2 regions of the Sphingomonas sp. GM_Shp_2 genome follow, and region 1 is predicted to be linked to the other one. Evidence: riboswitches for the same ligand, from Rfam matches in the RefSeq annotation. Region 1 holds a riboswitch; the other holds the start of a gene.
The links. A riboswitch is a leader RNA that binds a small molecule or an ion and turns the genes downstream of it on or off. The one in region 1 is predicted to bind cobalamin.
Positions count from the first base shown of each region.

Region 2: linked by a shared signal. The riboswitch ahead of OXR08_RS02590 (TonB-dependent receptor) and the one ahead of OXR08_RS09600 (TonB-dependent receptor) in region 1 are both predicted to bind cobalamin.

Region 1 is NZ_JALNUQ010000022.1:12,302-16,768, forward strand. It holds gene OXR08_RS09585 (glycosidase) at 1-691, opposite strand, end outside; gene OXR08_RS09590 (TetR/AcrR family transcriptional regulator) at 728-1,354, opposite strand; gene cobU (bifunctional adenosylcobinamide kinase/adenosylcobinamide-phosphate guanylyltransferase) at 1,385-1,897, opposite strand; cobalamin riboswitch at 1,923-2,130, shown strand; gene OXR08_RS09600 (TonB-dependent receptor) at 2,270-4,201, shown strand; gene OXR08_RS09605 (aminotransferase class I/II-fold pyridoxal phosphate-dependent enzyme) at 4,206-4,467, shown strand, end outside.
Region 2 is NZ_JALNUQ010000004.1:109,306-113,772, reverse strand. It holds gene OXR08_RS02595 (DUF6055 domain-containing protein) at 121-1,941, shown strand; cobalamin riboswitch at 2,072-2,297, shown strand; gene OXR08_RS02590 (TonB-dependent receptor) at 2,473-4,467, shown strand, end outside.

The DNA of each region.
Region 1 (4,467 bases):
TCGCGGGGCCGCCGACATAGGGGCTGTCCTCGGGATAGGCGAAATACACCTCTCCCAATGGCCTGGTCAGCGCCATGAAGCGGTCGCCGACCAGCCCTTCGAACAGGATCATGTCCTTGTTCTGATGATCGAGGACGATCCCCTCCAGCCGGTAGTCTATGCCGTTGTCGGAGATGTGGAGGGTGGTGCAGTGACGCTCGGCAGAGACCGAACAGGTGGTCATGTACCAGCGGTCGGCGATGCGGCTGATCCGGGCATCCTCGACCCCGTAATCCTGATAGGGGGCGGCGGGCTCGATCGCCTTGTCGTAATGGACCGCGACGATGCGCTCGCCATCGGGGGTGAGTTCGACCGGCAGCAGCCAGGACAGCGAGGTGAGCGCCAGCATGCGGTGGGCATGGCCCTTCAGCGCGAACTGGCGCGGGTCGGTCATGTCGACGCCGGCAAGGGGGTAGCGGTCGAGCACATAGCCGCCGGTCGTCCAGCGGATGGCGCGGACATGGCCGTCCACCACCGGCTGCGCCAATGCCTCTGCGATGCGGACCATTAGCAGCAGGTTGCCGTTCGGCAATCGCGCCATGCCGGGATTGAATGCGCCCAGCACATAGGTCGGCTCGGCGATCCCGCGACGCAGCGGCGAGCGTGCGAGGTCGACATCGTCGGGACGGAAGATCAGGAAGTCGTCGGCCATGCGGGCGCGAACGCGGCGGCGTGGGCCGGCGTTCCTTCAGATCGCGGCGTCGCGCAGGAAGACGCGCCAGCGTTCCTCGAAAAATGCATCCGGCGAAAGGCCGCAAAAGGGATCGGGCAGGCCGAATTGCAGGCGCCGGGTCGGCCCGTCGAGCAGGTCGCCGAGCAGATGGTAGAGGCAGGTCGGATCGGCCTGGCGGAGCAGGCCGGCGGCTTGCGCGTGGCGGATGCGGTCGAGCATGGGCGCGGACATGATCCGGTTCCACGCGGCGAAGCGGGTGCGCAGCTCCTCCGAATAGGCGGCCTCCGAGGTGAGAAAGGCCATGAAGCGGACATTGTCGGGCGACAGGCAGAAGCCGAAGAAATGGCGTGAGGCGCGCTTCAGCGCGGCGAGGGGGTTTTCCGCGCCGTCGCCCTCGACGAACGCCTCGGCCAGTCGCTCAAGGTCGCGCGTCACCACCGCGTCGAGCAGCGCCATCTTGCCGGGATAGCGGCGATAGATGGTGTGCTTGCTGACGCCGACGGCAGCGGCGATCTCCTCCATCGAGGTGCCGTCGATGCCCCGGCAGCAAAAGGCCTCGCGCGCGCCGGTGAGGACCAGGTCGTTGATCTGCTGCGCCTGTTCGCGGGTGGGTCGTCCGGTGGTGCGTTTGTCGGTGGGCATGATCTTCTTTTGCGGGCGGGGTCGCGCACGTCAAATATCGGACGGCTGCAGGCGCAGCGCCAGACCGGCGACGACGAAATAGGTGCGCTCCACCACCGCGGCCACCGCCTGGTTGAGCCGGCCCGCCTCGTCGCGAAAGGCGCGGCCGAGCGGGGTTTCGGGGACGAGGCCGAGCCCCACCTCGTTGGAGACGAGGAACAGCGGCGCGCGCGCCACGCCGATCGCGGCGAGCAGGTCGGCGCGGGCGGCAGCGACGTCGTGACCGCCGAGCATGACATTGGTCAGCCACAGGGTCAGGCAATCGACCAGGATCGCACCGCCCACGGCCTCGCGGATCGCCGCGGGCAGCGCGACCGGGCAGTCGATCGTCGTCCAGCGCCCGTCGCGATCGGCACGGTGCCGGGCGATGCGCTCCGCCATCTCGTCGTCGAACGCCTGGCCCGTCGCGCAGTAGATCAGCGGCGCGGCGAAGCGCTCCGCCGCGGTCTGGGCCAGCCGGCTCTTGCCCGAGCGGGCACCCCCGAGGAACAACGTCGTCGCCATCTTGCCCCCGTGCCCGCCCCCGCCTAAGGGCGCAAGCGTGACAGGTTCCCGGAGACGGGATGAAAAGGGAATTCGGAAGCGACGCCCGGACCGGGCCGTCGTGATCCGAAGCTGCCCCCGCAACTGTGACCGGCGAGCCTCGCCCATCCCCATGCCACTGGAGTTGATCCGGGAAGGCCGGGCGCGGCGCTGACCCGGGAGCCAGGAGACCTGCCTGTCGCGGTCTGTCCTTCGCGCGGACGGGGTGTGCCGGGCGATCGAGGAATGATCCTCGCGTGACGACGTCTTTGGGGGCGTGGGTGCAGCGGGGCTTGTTCGGCGCCGCCCGTGCGCGTGCCCCCGGTTGCGAACGCGAAGGGGGAAACAAGAGCTGTGACGATTCGATATCTATTGGCGGCACCGGTGCTGCTCGCCGCGCTGCCGGCCTGGGGCCAGAGCGCGCAGTCCAATGCCGGACTGGAACAGGTGCAGGGCGCCGACGACCGCATCGTGGTGACGGCCAACCGCGCCGCGCAGCCGATCGACCGGGTAGGCCAGGCGATAAGCGTGCTGGACACCGCAGAGATCACGCGGCGCCAGTCGGTGGCGGTGGCCGACCTGCTGCGCCAGACGCCCGGCGTGACCATCGCGCGCAACGGCGGGATCGGCACGCAGACCGGGGTCAGCATCCGCGGTGCGGAAACCGACCAGACGGTGGCACTGATCGACGGCATCAAGCTGAACGATCCGTCGGCGCCCGGCGGCGGGTTCAACTTCGGCGGACTTCTGGTGGGGAATATCGCGCGGATCGAGGTGCTGCGGGGTGCGCAGTCGGTGCTGTGGGGCAGCCAGGCGATCGGCGGTGTGGTGAACCTGATCACGCGGCAGCCGACCGAGGCGCTGTCGGTCAACGCGCGCGCGGAAGGGGGCTGGCGTGATACGGGGCAGGTGTTCGCCAATGTGTCGGGCAAGGCGGGGCCGGTCGCGGCGAGCCTTGGCGGCGGGTATTTCACCAGCGACGGCCTGTCCGCCTTTGCCGGCGGGACCGAGCGCGACGGATATCGCAACTACGGCGCCAATGGCAGCGTGACGGTGGACGTTGCCACCAACCTGTCGCTGGACCTGCGCGGCTTCTATTCGGATGGCCGGACGGAGATTGACGGCTTTCCGGCACCCGCCTTCACCTTTGGCGATACGCGCGAATATGGCACGTCGAAGCAGTTCGTCGGCTATGGCGGCGCAAACCTGGCGCTGTTCGACGGGCGGCTGCGCAACCGGCTGGGCTATGCCTATACGCAGACGCGGCGGCGCAACATCGATCCGGACGGGGTGCCGACCGAGACGTTTCGCGGCAATGGCCGCAACGAGCGCATCGAATATCAGGGGCTGCTCGACCTGAGCGACGCGGTGCAGGGCACGTTCGGCGCGGAGCGGGAGGTGACGCGGTTCACCACCACGAGCTTTGGCGGGCCGGAAACGCGCGGACGGGCGCGGCTGTTCAGCGTCTATGGCCAGTTGGCGGTGACGCCCGTCGCAGGGCTGACCGTGACGGGCGGCGTGCGCCATGACGACCATAACGTGTTCGGCGGCACGACCACGGTATCGGCCAGCGGCGTCTGGTCGCCCAATGGCGGCAATACGCTGTTCCGGGGCAGCTATTCGGAAGGGTTCAAGGCGCCGACGCTGTACCAGTTGCAGAGCGAATATGGCAACGCGCTGCTCGATCCCGAACGGTCGAAGGGCTGGGACGCGGGCATCACGCAGCGCGCGCTGGACGGTGCGATCGAGGCGAGCGCGACATGGTTCCACCGCACCTCGCGCGACCTGATCACCTTCGTATCGTGCGCGGCGCCGCTTTCCGGCATCTGTGCGGGGCGGCCGTTCGGTACCTATGACAATGTCGCGCGGGCGCGGTCACAGGGGCTGGAGTTCACCCTGGCGCTGGTGCCGGTCGAGGCGTTGCGGCTGAGTGCGGCCTACACCTATCTGGATGCCGAGGATCGCTCGACCGGCACCGCCGGTTTCGGGCGGCGGCTGGCGCAGCGGCCGGATCACAGCGTGACGGTGAATGCCGATTACCGCTGGGCGTTCGGATTGGAGACGGGGGCGACGGTGACGAGCATCGGCGACAGCTTCAACGATGCGGCCAATGTTCGCCGGCTCGATGGGTACACGCTGGTCGACCTGCGCGCATCGATGCCGGTGACGGGCAATCTGGCCGTCTATGGCCGGATCGAGAACCTGTTCGACGAACGCTACCAAACGGTGCTCGATTACGGTCAGCAGGGGCGGGCGGGGTTTGTGGGCGTGCGGGTGGCGTATTGAGGCGATGATCGGCGCGGGGGATCTGGCACCGTTCTACGTGCATGGCGGCCGGGTGGCGGAGGCTCGGGCCGTGTTCGGGGGCGAGGACTGGATCGACCTGTCGACGGGGATCGCGCCGCGGGCCTATCCGGTGGGGGAGACCGGGCTGGCGCGCCTGCCGGAGAGCGGGGCGGTGGCGGCGTTGGAGGCGGCGGCGGCGCGCGCGTTCGGGGTGCCCGGCGCGCGCGCGGTGGTGGCGGTGCCGGGGACGGACCTGGCGATGCGGC
Region 2 (4,467 bases), on a different contig from region 1:
AGATAATGCTGCAATGAACTTTCATAAGAAGGCGATGGCGCGCCGCCATAATCAATAATGGTGCCGTGTGAAGCTCACTCTTCTATGATGGACCCTTGCGGTTCAGGCGGGAGAGTATGGGTGAAGCGTTCGGTGATCCTTTTGGCAGCGACATGGTCCGTGTCGCTTGGCGCCTGCGGTCAGGAGGATGCCGAACCGGCTGCCCCCACCACGCCGACCGTCGCCGCACCCCCGGTCACCAACGTGCCGCAATCAGCCGCGGCACTGGGATGCCAGAGCCGGTCGACCCGCTATCCCTGGGGGCGGGCGGCGTTAAGGACGTGGACGCCACGATCCACGGCAGAGGCCGAACGTCCCGAGGCGGCACCGGGCACCGCCAGCGGTGCGCCATTCCCGGCACGCCTGGTTCAGGCGTATGGCGAAGATTATGGAGAGGCACGCCGCACCGTCGTGCTGGAATGGGAGGATGGCTGCCGGCGCCAGTTCCGCGGGGAATCCTTCTCCGATGCCGATCGCACGCTGATCGACCGCGAGGTCGCCGCGCGGGCGTCGGTGGCCGATCCGGCGAGCTACCGCATCAACTATCGCCCGGGCATGACCTCACCCGAACTGGTGCAGGGCGGAAAGCTGGCGCTTCATACCACCCAGCATTTTTCCATCTGGTACGGCACGAACACCGCGGGCGAGTTCTACCGGACGATCGCGCAGCAGGGCCGGTCGATGGAGCAGGTGGTTCGCGAAACCGGCGAGTGGCTGGAGAAGCAGTGGCTGATCAATCGCGACGTGCTGGAAGCGCCGATGCCCTTTGCCGATGGCACCGATCGGCAGAAGCTCGATATCTTCCTGTGTGGCACCGGCCGGCCGATCCGGGACGGCGATGATCTGGAAGGCTGCGGGGCCAGTGCCGCAGAGACGATGGGGATTTCCGCCTGGGGCGTCGCCAAGGGCTCGAACGTGCTGGTCCATGAATTCGGCCACATGATCCAGTTCTACACTGGTGGTTTTCGCGACAAGGGCGATGCCGGGATGATCTGGGAAACCGGCGCGGAGTGGAACGCCTTTACCGTCAATCCCGTCTTCAACGCGGCCAGCGGCGATTACCTGAACCAGCTGGAAAACGGCTTCCTCTTCTCGGTCGCGCGCTACGGCGCGCATCCGATCATGACCTATCTGTACGAGCGGGATGCCACCCGCGCGCTGGTGTTCGGCACCTGGCTTCGCAACCGTCGCGATGCGAATGGCGCCACGCAGGAGGATTATCTGCCCGCCTTTGTCCGGCTGGCGCAGGACGCGGGCGTCTATCCGAACGGCTTTGCCTCGTTCGCCGACGATGCGGGCTGGTACGGTGCGCGGCTGGTGGCGATGGACTTCCTCAACCAGCGGACGATGCTCGACCAGTTGCGCCCGACGCGCACGACCAGCTGGCTGGCGCATTTCACTACGCCGCTGGTTCCGGTCGCAGGCGGGGACGCGACGCTCTACGATCCCCCGTCGCAGCGCGCCTTGCTGCAATGGGGGACCCATATCGTCCCGCTCACCGGCGATGGCCGGCAGGTGAAGGTGACCCTGACCGGCGCCACCACCGCCAACCGCGCCGCCTGGCGCTTCTCGATCGTCGCGGTCGAGCCGAACGGCACGCCCCATTACGCACCGCTGGGTATCGCCGAGGGGCAGGGGAGCGGCACGACGATGTTGACCCCGCCATCCGGCACGAAGCTCTATCTTGCGGTCACCGCCACGCCCTATGCCTATGAGACGCTCGGCTGGCAGGAAAACGGTCAACCGGTAAAGGGCACCCGTTTCCCCTACCGCGTGAAGATCGAAGGTGCCACGCCGCGCACCGGCTCCGTCGACGCCTGCGACGCGAACGCGGCGCCGGGCACATGGACCAGCAACTACACGCTGTCCGGCAACAAGGAGGGGGGGCGGCCCTGCGCCTGAGCGGGGGAGTGTACGCGCATCGCCTCTCGGCTCGCCTGCGTAAGCGGTTGGGCTATCGACTGAAATCTGCGCAGTGCGATCTTGTGATCCGCTGCCTGCCGCCATATCACCGGCCGGGACGGGGTTTCGGCTCCGTCATGATCGCGTCGGTTCCCCCGGAAGGGGGATTAAAAGGGAATCCGGTGAAGGCGAGCGGTCGCCGAAATCCGGGGCTGTCCCTGCAACTGTAAGCGGCGAGCGAGAGGCGCATGCGCCGGGCCTTCACGTCCGGCGAAGCCACTGGGGTGACCTGGGAAGGCTGCGTCTCAAGCGACGACCCGTGAGCCAGGAGACCTGCCGGCGTCTGGTCGCTCTTGCCTGGTCCAGGGGATGGCCGAGGCACGGTGTCTATCCGACGAGCGACGCCAACAGTGCGGCAGGGGCCGCATGGACGGGTGTGTTCGCTGCCGGAGGCGTCCGGTGGGCATGGTCGTTGCCGCGCGTGCGGAAGGCCCCCGCCGGTGTGCGTCAGACGCCGGAAAGATACGGGCCATGTCACTCATCACTTCGCGCGCACGCTCAGGGGCGCTGCTCGTCATCGTCGCAGCACCTGCTACGGCACAGGTCGCCGAACCCGAACAGGTCGATACAACTGCTATTCTCGTGATCGGGCACGAGGACAGGACCGGTCTCGCCACGCCCAACGCAACCGCCAGCAGGCTGAACCTGACGCCGCTGGAAACACCGGCCAGCATCGCCAGCATCGATGGCGATACGGTCCGTGCCCGCGGTGACCGGTCGATCGTCGAGGCGCAGACGCGCGCACCCGGCATCACCAGCGTTGCCGATCCGGGCAATGGCGGCACCGCGCTCGCTGCGCGCGGCTTTTCGGGCCAGGGATCGGTGCTGCAACTGATCGACGGCGTCCGGCTGTTCCCGGCTGCGGGCACGATCACCTTTCCCACCGATCCGTGGATGGTCGAGCGGATCGATGTGCTGAGCGGTCCGGCGTCCGTGCTGTACGGACAGGGGGCGCTGGGCGGCGCGGTGAACGTCGTCATGCGCCAGCCCGATGCGACAAGAACCGGGTTCGAGGGCGAGGTCGGCTATGGTGCGCAAAACAGCGTTCGCGCCGCGGGCGGGATCGGCGGGCCGATCGACGAAGCGCTCGCCTACCGCGTCGATGGCAGCTGGTGGCGCTCGGACGGCTATGTCGATCGCGGCCGCTCGCGCAGCCTCGCGCTGTCCGGCACGCTGCGCTGGACGCCTGCATCGACGCTGGCGATCACGCTGCGCGGCGATCACGGTGATCAGCGTCCCATGGCCTATTTCGGCACGCCGCTGATCGACGGTCGGCTGGATGCGCGCAACCGCACGACCAACTACAATGTCGCCGACGCCCGGATGCACTTTCGCGACGATCGCGCGACGCTGCAGGTCGACTGGATGCCAAGCGAGACGCTGCACTTCTCCAACATCGCCTATCGGCTGACCAGCGACCGGTTCTGGCGCAATCTGGAAAGCTATCGCTGGGTCGCGGGTACGATCCGCCGCGGCGACAATTTCGGCATCCGCCACGATCAGACGCAATGGGGCGATCAGGCCAGCATGACGCTGAAGACCCCGATCTCGGATGCGATCGGCAATGCCCTGGTGATCGGGGTCGACGCCAATCTGGTAAAGTTCACGCATGCGAACAACTTCGGGTCGGACCCACAGGGCGACACGATCGATCCCTTCGCCTTCAACCCCGGCCTGTTCCTCGACACGCAGGGGATCGCACCCCGCTACCGCACAAGAACGGAGGCATTCGCCGTCTTTGCGGAGGACCGGGTGACGCTGGGGGGCGGCGTGTCGATCATTGGCGGCCTGCGCCATGAAGAGGATCGCGTGCGGCGCTGGGCGATCGCCTATCCGGGCGGCGACCGTGCCGACACCTTCGTGTTCGACCGGACGTTTCGCAACACGACGTGGCGTGTGGGTACGGTGTGGCAACCGGTGTCCACAGTGTCGCTCTATGCGCAATTTGCGACGGGGGTCGATCCGTTGGGGACGTTGACGACGGTCGGCACGGGGCAGGTGGCGTTCGGCAATGCGCGCGGGGATCAGGTCGAGGCCGGGGTGAAGGCGGTGTTTGCGCAAGGGCGCGGCACGGCGACGCTGGCCGCGTATCGCATCGTGAAGAAGGGGCTGCTGGCGCAGCGTACGGTGTCCAGTCCGATCGAGCAGGTCGGGCAGCGTTCGGCCAGGGGGATCGAGGGGGCGGTGGCCTTTGCGCTGCCACATGGGCTGGGGATCGATGCGAACGGGTCGATGCTGGATGCGCGGTTCGACGATTTCCTGTCGGACGGCATCCGCTTCGACGGCAGGACACCGCCGGGCATTGCCGAGACGATGGCCAATGTCTGGCTGCGCTGGGATGCGACACCCCGGCTTCAGCTGCGTGGCGGCCTTCGCCATGTCGGCCGGCGTTTCTCGGACAATGCCAATCGTTTCCGCATTCCCGGCTATGCAACCATCGACGCGACGATCTCCTATGCGCTGACC